One region of the Arthrobacter sp. 05N428_2 genome, then DNA from elsewhere that is predicted to be linked to it. Evidence: riboswitches for the same ligand, from Rfam matches in the RefSeq annotation. Region 1 holds a riboswitch; each other region holds the start of a gene.

Region 1 (4,268 bases):
GCCGAGCACCTTGGCGCGGGTGTCCTCGCCGGCGCGCAGGTAGTAGCTGCGGGACTTGGCCAGTTCCAGGATGTCCTGCGTGCTCACGGGCTCCTCCCAACGGGTCAGGTGGCTCTCCAGTCCGGTGAATTCGGGGCCGAGCGGGGGTTTGAAGTGCGGTTTGTGGACGTCGCCGGCGTGCATGATCCGGGACAGCCGGTGGACCCAGGGGACTGAGGTGTCGAGCTGGTTCCAGATCAGGCCCAGAACCCCGTGCGGGCGCAGGATCCGCGCCACTTCGGTGCTGGCCAGGAGCGGATCGCACCAGTGCCAGGCCTGCGCCACGGTAACTAGGTCGTACGACTGCGCGGCCAGGCCAGTGTGTTCGGCGGTGCCTTCGACGGCGGTGACGCCCGGCAGGGCCCGGCGCAGCTGCTCGAGCATGTCCAGGGACGGATCGACGGCGACCGTGCGCAGCCCCCGTTCAACCAACAGCGCCGTGAACTTTCCGGTGCCGGCCCCCAGATCGACGGCGTCGCGGGCCGCGGCCGGGACCAGCCAGTCGGCCGAGTCCTCCGGGTAGCCGGGCCGGACCCGGTCGTAATGCTCGCCGCCGTCCTGGAAGCTCCGGCCGAGCTCGCGCCGCCGGTCATGGTGCAATTTGGGGCCGCCGCGTGCCACGTGCGCTCTCCTTCGGCAGCTGAAGCTGGATACCTACCGAATTTACCGCACGCAGCAGGCGGCGGTGCCCCAGCTCCCGGTGCCGGCCTGGTGTGCTAGTCGAGGGTGCAGGGGGCGGCGCCGGCCGTGCCCGGCGTGTTGGGTGCCCACTGCGGGTAGCTGCGGGTGTCGTTGGCCGGCACCCAGCGGCCGGCGTCGACGACATAGTCCCAGCCGAGGCCGTTCCGCCGCAGCTCCTGCAGCCCGTCGAGCAGCCGCCGGGCGTCATCGAGCCGGGACCCCAGGCCAAGGCTGGCGCGCAGCGACCCCGCGGGCAGCCCGAGCCGCTTCAGCAGCGGGTGCGCGCAGAACCGGCCGTCGCGCAGGCCGATTCCGTGTTCCGCGGACAGATACGCGGCGACCAGGCCGGCGTCGTAACCGGCGACCGAGAAGTTCACGACGCCGATCGTCCCCGGGCCCGCCGACAGGGCGGTGTCCTCGAAGATGTGGTGCACGCTCACGCCGTCGATCTGTCCCAGCCCCTCGACCAGGAAGGTGCGGATGGCATCTTCATGGGCGTGCCACTGCTGCTCGTCGAGTGCCTCGATCACCTGGCCGGCACGGGCCAGCGCGGCGGCGCCGAGGACGTTCGGGGACCCGGCCTCGTGGCGGGCCGGCCCGGTGGTCCAGCTCACGCTGTCCAACCGGGCGTCCCGCACCGCACCGCCGCCGGCCAGGTGCGGCGTTCCGGCGTCGAGCCAGTCCGGCCGGCCCACCAGTACACCGGCGCCGAACGGGGCGTAGAGCTTGTGGCCGGAGAAGGCAAGGTAGTCGACGTCGTCCGCGGCGATGTTGATGCGGCGGTGCGGGGCCAGCTGGGCGGCGTCGACCGCGATCCGGGCGCCGAATTCGTGCGCGAGGGCAGCCAGCTCACGGATCGGCAGGATTTCGCCGGTGACGTTGGAGGCGCCGGTGACGGCCAGCAGGTTTACCCCGCCCCGGGCGAGTTCCGTCCGGAGCCGCGCCAGGGTGAGGGCCAGCGTGGGGGCCGCCACGACGCTGCGGTGCGGGACGCCCTGCCAGGGCAGCAGGTTGGCGTGGTGCTCGATGTCCAGGTAAAGCACCTCGCCCGTGTGCCGGCCGCCGGCGACAGGCAGGCAGCCGGCCAGCAGGTTCAGCGAGTCGGTCGTGTTCCGGGTGAAGATCACCGAATCGTCCGGACGGCCGCCGACAAAGCCGCGGACGATGTTGCGGGCATTTTCGTACACCGAGGTGCTCAGCTGGGACGCGTACCCCGCGCCCCGGTGGACGCTGGCGTAGTACGGCAGGATTTCGTTCAGGTAGGCGGAAACCACGGAGAGTGCCGGGGCCGAGGCGCCGTAGTCCAGGTTCGCGTAGCGGACCTCGCCGCCCCGGATCAGCGGGGCCAGGATTTCGGCACCGGAGACCGCAGACAGCGGCCGGCGGCCGGCGTCGAAGCGTGTCTCCGAAAGTTCCGGGCCGGCGGGGTGGGTGGGGATGGTGGCAGTCGTCATGGGACCTCGCTCGAAAAGGACCCCGCTGACAGGGGATCCGCGCTTGCCGTGTCCGCTCCGGACCGGCCAGGTCGTCACCCGGGGCACCCCGCCGCGAATGGAGGGTTGCCGGCCAGCAAACCGGGGTTTAGCGCTGGCACTCGTGACCTGTGTCGAGCCTAGGACATGGCCGCCGCACGGAAAAGGATGGCCGCAGTGTGTTGCAGTGTGTTACGCCATCCGGCCGCCGGTCCCGCCCGCGGCACGGTCCCTCAAAGCAGGTCGTCGAGTCCCGGGTTCAGGCGCTTGAGGACCTCCGAGTGCAGGATCGAGTTGGTGGCCAGCGCGTTGCCGCCAAAGGGGCCATCCTCGCCCTCAAGCGAGGTGAAGCGGCCGCCGGCCTCCGTCACGATTGGAACCAGGGCCGCCATGTCGTAGAGGTTGAGTTCGGGCTCGCAGGCGATGTCGACAGCGCCTTCGGCTACGAGGCAGTAGGACCAGAAATCGCCGTAGGCGCGGGTGCGCCAGACTTCCTCGGTCAGGCCGAGGAACTCGTCAAGGTTCCCGCGCTGCTTCCAGCCGCCCAGGCTCGAGTAGGACAGCGACGCGTCCGCGAGCCGGGACACGTTGGAGACCTTCAGCCGGGTGGCGGCCGCCAGCGAGCGGCCCATGTACGCGCCGGCGCCCTTGGCAGCCCACCAGCGCTTGCCCAGCGCCGGTGCGCTGACGACGCCGACCACGGGTTCGCCCTCATCAACGAGGGCGATCAGGGTGGCCCAGACGGGGACGCCGCGGACGAAGTTCTTGGTGCCGTCGATCGGGTCGATGATCCAGCGGCGCGAGCCGTGGCCGGAGCTGCCGAACTCCTCGCCGAGGACGGCGTCACGCGGGCGGGACCGGGACAGCTGGCCGCGGATGGCCTCCTCGGCGGACTTGTCGGCGTCTGTCACCGGGGTGAGGTCCGGCTTCGTCTCGATCCGAAGGTCGAGCGCCTTGAAGCGGCTCATGGTCTGGGAATCCACGGAATCTGCCAGTACATGGGCAAGGCGCAGGTCATCGTTGTAGCTCGAAGCGGGTTGACTCATGGTTCCAAACTACCGTCAAAACCGGCCGCGGACGGGGAGGCCACGTCGCCGCCCGCCGCGGAGAAGCTGTGGCGATGTGTTGTTAGGAGACGCTTCCGAGTTCCTTGGATTCCTGGGCTTCCATCCGCGGATCGGTGCCGAGCAGCCGGCGCAGCGACGCGAGCCGGGCCGGACCGGACGGCCCGGCGTGGCCGGACAGCACCCACGCGTCCACCCCACAGTTGACCGCCGCCGCGTCGTGCTTGCAGCCCCGCTCGCAGTCCTCGGTGCCGGGCGCCAGATCCGGGAAGGAGCGCAGAATCCGGTCCGGGTCCACGTGGGCCAGCCCGAAGGAACGGATGCCCGGGGTATCGATGATCCAGCTGCCTGCGGGTGCGTCGTTGACCTTCAGCGCCAGCGCGGAGGAGGACGTGTGGCGGCCACGGCCGGTGACCGCGTTGACGCCGCCGGTGGCCCGTTCGGCCCCGGTCAGCGCGTTCACCATGGTGGACTTGCCGACGCCGGAGTGGCCCAGCATGACAGTGACCTTGCCGTCCAGGCAGGCCCGCAGCTGCGAGACCGCGGCCTTGTCCAGCCGGGCAGACAGGCCGTCGTCGGAGCGGGCGTCGATGCCGGACGCGGCCGAATCCGCAGTCCTGGATATGATCACCGGAAAGTCGAGGTGCTCGTAGTTGGCGAGGAGTTCGGCGGGGTCTTTGACGTCCGCCTTGGTGACAAGCAGCAGCGGCTCGATCCCGGCGTCGTAGGCGGCCACCAGGGCGCGGTCGATGAAGCCGGTGCGCGGTTCCGGGTTCGCCGCGGCCACGACGACGACGAGCTGGTCGGCGTTCGCGACGACGGCACGTTCGATCGGGTCCGTGTCGTCGGCGCTGCGGCGCAGCAGGGTCCTGCGGTCCTGGATCTTGACCAGCCGCGCCAGCGAGTCGGTCTCGCCGCTCACGTCGCCGACGAGCGAGACGAAATCCCCGGCGACCACCGGATTGCGGCGCAATTCCCGGGCGCGGGCGGCGATGACCGTGCGTTCATCTTC
Region 2 (4,268 bases), on a different contig from region 1:
GAGACATAGACGCACACCTGTTGGCCGTCGAGCTCGCGCCGGAGCTGCTCGCCGGCCGCCGTGGCCTGTTCTACACCGAGCGGGGTTAGCGGGATCCGGTAGTCGGGCACCCGGTTGTAAATCGACGTGTCGGCATTGGCGGCGGACTGGCCATGCCGGATCATGAATATTTTCCCGGGCGCACTCACGCCCCCAGCATAGGCACTTGCAGTCAACTCCCTGAAACGGCAGGCAAGATAGAAGCATGTTGGTTCCCTCCCGCCGTCGGCTGCGGCTAGAAGTCTGGATCGTCCTGGGGCTGTCCCTGGGCCAGTCGGCGGTGTACTCGGTGGTGCAGTTGCTGGACAAGATGACCAGGGCGCCGCTGGCGCAGGGCACGTCGACGCTGAACCGCTCGCAGAGCAGCCGCGAATACTTCGACCTCACCTACCAGCTGCTGGACATCATCTTCGCCCTGGTCCCGGTGGTGCTGGTGATCTACTTCCTGACCGAACACCGGGCCGCCGGCCCCGCCGGCCCCGCCGACCCGGCCGGCGGCACTTTCACAGCCAGGACGGGCACCTCGGCGTTCCGGAAACTGGGCTTCAACTTCGCCCGTCCCGGCAAGGACCTGGTCCAGGGACTGGGCCTCGCCGCGCTGATCGGGATCCCGTCTTTGGGCCTCTACGCGGCCGGCCGGGCGCTGGGAATAACTACGGCGATCATCCCCAGCGCGTTGGACTCCTATTGGTGGACGGTGCCGGTGCTCATCCTCTCCGCGATCCGGCACGGGATCGTGGAGGAGGTGATCGTGGTGGGATACCTGCTGGACCGGCTCGGCAAGTTCGGCTGGGGCATGCCGCTGGCCATCTTCGCCAGCTCCATGCTGCGCGGCAGCTACCACCTGTACCAGGGCTTCGGGCCGTTCATCGGCAACGCCATCATGGGCGTCATTTTTGCCCTGATCTACACGCGCACCCGCCGGGTGATGCCGCTGGTGATCGCGCATGCGGTGTTGGACACCGTCGCCTTCGTCGGCTTCAGCCTTTTCGGCAAGGCGATCGGCCTGGGCTGAGTCGATGGACTGCCGGGCCAACCCGCCGGGTTAAAGGGTTTCGGCCGCCGGCGGCGGGTGGCATCATTGGCACCCGCTGCTGGCGGCCGAAGTTTGGTGGACCGAAGGCGTCAGATGGTGACGGCCCCGGAGGCGGTTTCGAAAGTGACGGACATGATTCCCGGCGTCCCGCGGGGGGCCAGCCAGTTGACAGCGACGTCCTCCAGCGGCTTCTCCACGGGGACGCCCAGCCACTCGGTGACGCGCTCGGCCGAGCCCGCGATGGTGAGTTCAGACATCTTGACGCTGCTCTCATACGCGTGGGAAGGGTGCAACGCGGGGTCGCCCTCCCATTTGAGCATGTAGGGGACCTGCGGATCCGCGATCAGGCCCAGGATGCCGATCTGCTTCCAGACCAGTTCGCGGCCGTCCGGGAACTTGCGGTTGCCATTGACGGCGGCGCGGCCCAGCCGCTCCTCGAAGGGGGCCAGGTCGTCAACCTCGACGCACCAGCCCATCCAGCCGCCGCCGGCGGCCGAGCGGGCGCGTACGGCCTGGCCGAACGGGGCCTTGTCCGAAGCGGGGTGGTCAAGGACCTCCACGACCTCCAGGTACTTGTGTCCGGCGAGCGGAATAATCATGTTGCGGGTCCCGAAACGGGGGTGTACCCCGCCCTTGACGGCTTCGACACCGAGGGCGGTCGCAATACGTTTGGTGGTGGCAGCCAAGCCATCTTGTTCACAGGCGTAAGAGACGTGATCCATGCGCATGCCATCATCTTGGCACTTTGTGATGGGGCTCTCAGCTTAGGGCATCCTAACCGTGATGGGATGTCATTTTCGCGGGCCGAGGGCGACGGGCGTCAGCCCGGTGCGGCACCACTTTCCGGCGCCCGCGGGCGCTTGGCGGGGCTGCACGTGGGGCGCGGCTTCATCTTCGTCATAAAGCTATCCAGACGCCCGGGGGCCTTCCTAGACTGAAGCCAGGTCATGAGCGCCAGCATCGAGCCCCGGCTTGCTGGCCGGCAACCCTCCTGCGCGGTGGGGTGCCCCGGGTGAAGACCTGGCCAACCGGCGTCCGCCGGAAGGCAAGCGCGGCGCCAGAGCCGGCCGGGCCCCAGGGCCACGGACGGCCTGTGCCCAGTCACAAGGAGCTCTCCAATGTCCAACGCCTGGTCCTTTGAAACCCGCCAGATCCACGCCGGCCAGGAGCCGGATTCAGCCACCGGAGCCCGGGCGCTCCCGATCTACCAGACGACGTCGTTCGTCTTCCCCAGTGCGGAAAGCGCGGCCAACCGCTTCGCCCTCGCCGAACTCGCCCCCATCTACACCCGGATCGGCAACCCCACCCAGGATGCGGTGGAGCAGCGGGTCGCGAGCCTTGAAGGCGGCCTCGGCGCACTCCTCCTGAGTTCGGGGCAGGCCGCCGAAACCTTCGCCATCCTCAACATCGCCGAAGCCGGGGACCACGTGGTCGCCAGCCCCAGCCTGTATGGCGGCACCTACAACCTGCTGGCGCACACACTGAAGAAGTTCGGCATCTCGGTGACCTTTGTGGAAGACCCGGACAACCTGGACCAGTGGCGGGACGCGGTGCAGCCGAACACCAAGCTGTTCTTCGGCGAGGTGGTCTCCAACCCGCGGCAGGACGTGCTGGACCTCGAAGGCGTCGCGGACGTGGCCCACCGGGCAGGGGTACCGCTGATCGTGGACAACACGCTCTCCACCCCCTACCTGATCCGGCCGATCGAATGGGGCGCCGACGTCGTGGTCCATTCGGCCACCAAGTACCTTGGCGGCCACGGCACCGCGATCGGCGGCGTGATCGTGGACTCCGGCAACTTCGACTTCGGCAAGGACCCCGAGCGCTTCCCCGGCTTCAACACCCCGGACCCCACGTACAACGGCCTGGTCTACGCCCGCGACCTCGGAGCCGACGGGGCGCTGGGCGCAAACCTCTCCTTCATCCTCAAGGCCCGCGTCCAGCTGCTGCGCGACCTCGGCTCGGCCGTCTCGCCGTTCAACGCCTTCCTCATCGCCCAGGGCATCGAGACACTGAGCCTGAGGGTGGAGCGCCATGTCGCCAACGCCGTCAAGGTGGCCGAATGGCTGGAGGCAAGGGACGACGTCGAATCCGTCGCATACGCCGGACTGCCGTCCAGCCCCTGGTACGAGCGCGGGCGCAAGTACGGCCCGAAGGGTACCGGCGCCGTCGTGGCCTTCAACATCGCCGGCGGAGCGGAGGCCGGCAAACGTTTCGTCGATGCCCTCGAACTCCATTCCCACGTGGCGAACATCGGTGACGTGCGGTCCCTGGTCATCCACCCGGCGTCGACCACGCACAGCCAGCTCTCGCCCGAACAGCAGACGGTTGCCGGGGTGAACCCCGGCCTGGTCCGGCTGTCAGTGGGGCTGGAACACATCGACGACATCGTCGCTGACCTTGACGCCGGCTTCCGGGCGGCCAAAACCGCCTGAGGTCACACAGCCGTCACAATCTTCGCGCTTGCCCGGCCGTGTTTCGTAGACTCGGGGCAGGTCATGAGTGCCAGCGACAGCCCCGGCTTGCTGGCCGGCAACCCTCCTCCTGCGGCGGGGTGCCCCGGGTGAAGACCTGGCCTGTCGGTCAGCTGACGGCGGGCAAGCGCAAAGATAGGTCCGCACATGACGATTGCCGCCGCCCGCACGGGTGCACCCGACAGCACAGCAACCAGCCGCGAAGCGACGGGCCATGACGTGACGGGCCACCAAACGACGAAAGGCACAGGGGCCGCGTCCGTCCCGGACGGGACGGTGCGCCACCACCGGATCGGCTCCCTGGCCCTTGAATCCGGCGCCACCCTGCCGGATGTCACGCTCGCCTACGAGACCTGGGGAACGCTCAATGCTGACGCCTCCAACGCGGTCTTGATCGAGCACGCCCTGACCGGAGACACCCATGTCACCCGGGGTGCCGGCGAGGAACCGGGCTGGTGGGAGCAGCTGGCTGGCCGCGGCGCGCCCGTGGACACGGACCGGTACTTCGTGGTTTCTATCAATATCCTTGGTGGCTGCTACGGCTCCACCGGGCCCTCGACGCCGGCACCGGACGGCAGGCCCTGGGGCTCGCGCTTCCCGCTGGTCACCCTCCGGGACAGCACCGCCGCCGAGGCCCGCCTCGCGGACGCCCTGGGGATCGGCAGCTGGCACGCCGTACTGGGCGGTTCCCTCGGGGGAGCGCGCGCCCTCGAATGGGC
Region 3 (4,268 bases), on a different contig from region 1:
GGACCGGATCCTGGCGAACGGTACGGGTTCACAGCTGCAGCGGCAGGCACTCCGCGCCCCGGGGCTGGACAACCCCGCCGACGACGCCGGCCTGGCCGCCGTCGTCGCCCACGCCGTGCGCGTCACGCTGCGCGGCGCCGACGCCGACACTGCTGCGGAACCGGCCCCGGTGCTGTCACGGGTGCGCCGTGGCTAGGCCTGGCCGCGGCTAGACCTGCTTGAGCGCCTGCCCCAGGTCGCGGATCAGGTCATCGACGTCCTCCAGGCCCACCGACAGGCGCACGACGCCGTCGCTGAGGCCGATCGCGGCACGCCCGGCGGGCCCCATGGCGCGGTGGGTGGTGGTGGCCGGATGGGTGATCAGCGACTTGGAATCGCCGAGGTTGTTGGAGATATCGATGATCCGCAACGCATCCAGCAGCGCGAAGGCGGCGGCCTTCGCCGAGCGCCCGGGCGACTGCGCAAGCTCGAGAGTCAGCACGGTGCCGCCGGCCTTCATTTGCCGGGCGGCCAGCTCGTACTGCGGATGGGACGCCAGCAGCGGGTACCTGACCCAGCTCACGGCCGGCTGTTCCTCGAGCCATTGGGCCAGCCGCAGCGCGGAGGCCGAGGAATGGCTTACCCGCAGGGCCATCGTTTCCAGGCCCTTGCTTAAAACCCAGGCGTTGAAGGCGGATAGGGCCGGACCGGTGTGGCGCATGAGCTGCCTGACCGGGCCCTCGATGAACTCCTTGGTGCCCAGGATCGCGCCGCCGAGCACCCGGCCCTGGCCGTCGATGTGCTTGGTGCCGGAGTACACGACCACGTCGGCGCCGAGCTCGCCGCAACGCTGCAGCAGGGGAGTGGCGAAGACGTTGTCGACCACCACCGTGGCGCCGGCGGCGTGCGCCAGTTCGCTCACGGCCGCAATGTCCACGATCTCCTGCATCGGGTTCGACGGCGACTCGAAGAACACCGCGGTGGTCGGCACCGACAGCGCCGCCCGCCACTGTTCGAGGTCCGGGCCGTCCACGAAGACCGTCTCCACCCCCCAGCGCGGCAGGATCTCGTTCAGGATCACGAAGCAGGATCCGAAGAGCGACCGGGCCGCGACCACGCGGTCGCCCGCCGCGAGCAGCGCCCCGAGCGCGGTGAAGACCGCGGACATGCCCGACGCCGTGGCGAAGCACGCCTCGGTCCCTTCCAGGAGCCGGAGCCGTTCCTGGAAGGTGGCTACGGAGGGGTTCCCGTAGCGGGAGTAGACGAAGCGCTCGTCCTCGCCGGTGAAGGCGCGTTCCGCGGCGGCGGCGGATTCGTAGACGAAGCCGGAGTTCAGGAAGATCGGCTCGGTTGTTTCCTGGAACCCGGTGCGGTCGAGGCCGCCGCGGACGGCCTGGGTTTCCGGGCTCCAGCCCTGGGCGTCGGGATTGAAGCTCATTTAGTGCTTCCGCCGTGGGTGGGGAGGCCGCGGTTCTTCCAGCCGTTTACAGTCCGGGCGCCGGTCTCGTCCGGTTGGCCCTCGAAGCCCTCCAGCACGTTGTAGGCGGTGAAGCCGGCGGCCGCGGCGGCGTTGGCGGCGGCGACAGAGCGCACTCCGGAGCGGCAGAGGAAGAGGAGCTCGGCGTCGGCCGCTGGCGCCTGCTGGCGGAGCTGCTCCAGGAAGTTCGGGTTGGGGGTCCCGCCGGCGAGGCTCCACTGGATGAACAGCGGATCCCGGCGGCCGTCGGCGGCGGACGCGGTGACCGGAATGCCGATCTGCTCCCATTCCGCCGCGGTGCGGACGTCCACCAGGGTCGCGCCGGCCCCAAGTTTGGCCCAGGCCTGGCGCGGACTCAGATCGCCGGCGTAGCTCATGCCTGGTCCCCGCCGTCGAAGCCGCCGTCGAAGCCGCCGCTGCCGCCGCTGCCGGCCGCGACTGCCGCCGGCAGCACGACGGCCTGGGCCACTATGACGGTGCTGCCGTTGAACGTGACGGCGGGGCTGCCGTGCAGGACGTAGCCGTCGGCCAGTGCGGCCGAGATGCGTTCGCAAAAGCTGCGGTCATCGGGGCCGGTGAACAGCCGGTAGGCCAGTGGTTTTTCTGTGCCCGGACCGGGAACGGCCGGGGACGGGGCGGCGGCTGTGCCGGGCACAGCGGGCGCGGACGCGTCGGGCATGACGGGTCTCCTTACTCTCACGCTTGCAGCTCGAATGGTCGATTGCCGAGTTTTCACCTGAGGCACCCCGCCGCGAAAGGAGGGTTGCCGCCCGGCAAGTCAGGGCTTGTCGCCGGGGCTCATTACTCACAAAAAATCTAACACTTACGACGGCGCCCGGCACCGGGGCCGGCGTCATGTGAGGTCACGGTCCGCGGGCTTGCGGCATTCCAAGACAGCGCCTCGGGTAGCCCCCGGATCAACCCCAGTAGCGCCCGAGCCGCGCGGCGGGGCCCTCGGGGCAGATTCGGGTAGCCCCTACTCGGGCTATCCGATAGAAACGTCCCTTTTACTGAGGGGGCACCTCCATCCACCAATTTGTCCGGCGCAGCACTGGGGCGGCCGGAACTTCAGCAAAGGAATTGGATTCTTATGCTCACGTCTCATCAAGAGGGCCACCTGTGAAGCCCCGCGCGCTGGTTACCGGGGCCGGGGGCGCCGCGGGACACGCCATAGCGGCCCAGCTCAAAGAACGGGGCATTCCCGTCTTGGGCACCGACATCCGCGAGCTGCCGGCAGGCTCGGGCATCACCGGTGTTCGTGTCCCAGGGGCCTCGGACCCGGAACTGGTCTCTGCACTCCGCCGGCTGGTGGCCGCCGAAGACGTCAACCTCGTCATTCCCACCGTGAGCGAGGAACTGCCGCAGCTGGCAGCGTTCCGCGCCGGGTTCGGTCCCGACGTCCGCGTCGTCATCGGCGAACCGGGTCCTGTGGCGCTCGCCGGCGACAAGCTGTACACCGCCTGGCAGCTGCAGTCGGCCGGTGTGCCCGTCCCCCGATTCGGCGTGCCGAGGGACTTCGCCAGCGCCGACGCCGCCATGGACGCCCTGGGCGGCCCGGTGGTCGTCCGGCCCCGCGTCGCGGGCGGCTGGCGCGGGGCGGTCGTCGTCGACGGCAGCGCGGAGGTGGACTGGCACCATCTGCCGGCTGGCCAGATAGTGCAGGAATTCATCCCGGGAACTGAGTACGGTCCGATGGTTTTCGGCACCCCGGCGCACAACAGCGCCGCGCCGTTCGTCGTCGTGGTCGAGAACACGGAAGCGGCCCAAGGGGCGGTGGCTAACGCGGCGGGCGCCCGCCGGGCTGAGGCAGGAGAGGCCGTCGACGTGGGGAATGTAGCGATGGCGGCGGTCCGCGTGCTGGGCCTGACCGGCCCGGTCGGCGTCGTTGTCCGGCGCCGCGCCGACGGGACCCCGGTGGTGCTCGAAGTCAGCGCCCGGTTCGGCGCCCACAGCGCGCTCGCACCCGAATTGCTCGACGCCGTCCTGGCCTCCTTCGTGCTGCCTTCCTTCAACCCGGCGTCCTTCCGGCAGAGCCCGGCGACGCATGCCAATGTCGCTGCGGTTTGAGGTCAGCGCCGCGCTGCGCCGCCGACGCGGCACGCCCACCCTGCTGGACGAATGGCCCACGGTGTCGATCATTGTCCCCGCCTTCAACCGGGCGGGCGACATCGAGGACTGTGTGCGGTCCATCCAGCTCACCAGCTACGACCGCTACGAAGTGGTGCTGGTCGACGACGGGTCCGCCGACACCACGGCCGAACTCATGCTGGCTATGGCCGCCGCGGACCTGCGGATCAAGGTCGTCCGGCAGGCCCGCGCCGGTAAGGCTGCCGCCCTGAACCTGGGCTTTCAGCACGCCACCGGCGAGGTCCTGATGCTCGTCGACGCGGACGGCATCCTGGCCCGGCACACTGTCAAACGGATGCTCCAGGGTTTCGGCGACAGGCGCACCGGCGCGGTCTGCGGGCACCGGCGGCCGGCGAAGCTGAACCGGCTGCGGGCCCGGATGCCGGCGCTCAACATCCGGGCCTTCCGCCGATCCGTGCTGGAGGACGTCGGGCCGTTCCGGGAAGACCCGGCAGGCGTGGACGCGGAACTGACCCGGCGGGTACGCCGCGCCGGCTACCGGGTGCTCTCAGCGCCCGCTACCGGGAACTAGCGCAGCACCACGGTCCGGTTGCCCTGCAGGATGACGCGGCCTTCGCAGTGCCAGCGGACCGCATTGGATAAGGCCTTGCATTCGGTGTCCCGCCCGGCCGCCACCAGGTCCTCGGGGCCGTAGGTGTGGTCCACCTCCACCACCTGCTGGGAG

Evidence for each region. Region 1 has a riboswitch for S-adenosylmethionine ahead of AC1DGI_RS05205 (aminotransferase class V-fold PLP-dependent enzyme). Riboswitches for the same ligand answer to the same signal wherever they lie in the genome.
Region 2: it holds a riboswitch for S-adenosylmethionine, as region 1 does, so the genes downstream of both, AC1DGI_RS07245 (bifunctional o-acetylhomoserine/o-acetylserine sulfhydrylase) here and AC1DGI_RS05205 (aminotransferase class V-fold PLP-dependent enzyme) in region 1, are expected to answer to the same signal.
Region 3: it holds a riboswitch for S-adenosylmethionine, as region 1 does, so the genes downstream of both, AC1DGI_RS14715 (DUF1737 domain-containing protein) here and AC1DGI_RS05205 (aminotransferase class V-fold PLP-dependent enzyme) in region 1, are expected to answer to the same signal.

What each region holds. Positions count from the first base shown of each region.
Region 1 is NZ_JBFTMR010000004.1:82,049-86,316, reverse strand. It holds gene AC1DGI_RS05210 (class I SAM-dependent methyltransferase) at 1-660, opposite strand, end outside; gene AC1DGI_RS05205 (aminotransferase class V-fold PLP-dependent enzyme) at 756-2,174, opposite strand; SAM riboswitch class IV at 2,209-2,322, opposite strand; gene hisN (histidinol-phosphatase) at 2,426-3,238, opposite strand; gene rsgA (ribosome small subunit-dependent GTPase A) at 3,321-4,268, opposite strand, start outside.
Region 2 is NZ_JBFTMR010000005.1:109,760-114,027, reverse strand. It holds gene AC1DGI_RS07260 (histidine phosphatase family protein) at 1-164, opposite strand, end outside; gene AC1DGI_RS07255 (CPBP family intramembrane glutamic endopeptidase) at 245-1,054, shown strand; gene AC1DGI_RS07250 (VOC family protein) at 1,165-1,803, opposite strand; SAM riboswitch class IV at 2,019-2,133, shown strand; gene AC1DGI_RS07245 (bifunctional o-acetylhomoserine/o-acetylserine sulfhydrylase) at 2,194-3,510, shown strand; SAM riboswitch class IV at 3,570-3,685, shown strand; gene metX (homoserine O-acetyltransferase MetX) at 3,697-4,268, shown strand, end outside.
Region 3 is NZ_JBFTMR010000014.1:33,569-37,836, reverse strand. It holds gene AC1DGI_RS14730 (glutamate--cysteine ligase 2) at 1-196, shown strand, start outside; gene AC1DGI_RS14725 (O-succinylhomoserine sulfhydrylase) at 209-1,417, opposite strand; gene AC1DGI_RS14720 (rhodanese-like domain-containing protein) at 1,414-1,833, opposite strand; gene AC1DGI_RS14715 (DUF1737 domain-containing protein) at 1,830-2,135, opposite strand; SAM riboswitch class IV at 2,150-2,262, opposite strand; gene AC1DGI_RS14710 (ATP-grasp domain-containing protein) at 2,576-3,523, shown strand; gene AC1DGI_RS14705 (glycosyltransferase family 2 protein) at 3,507-4,115, shown strand; gene purU (formyltetrahydrofolate deformylase) at 4,112-4,268, opposite strand, start outside.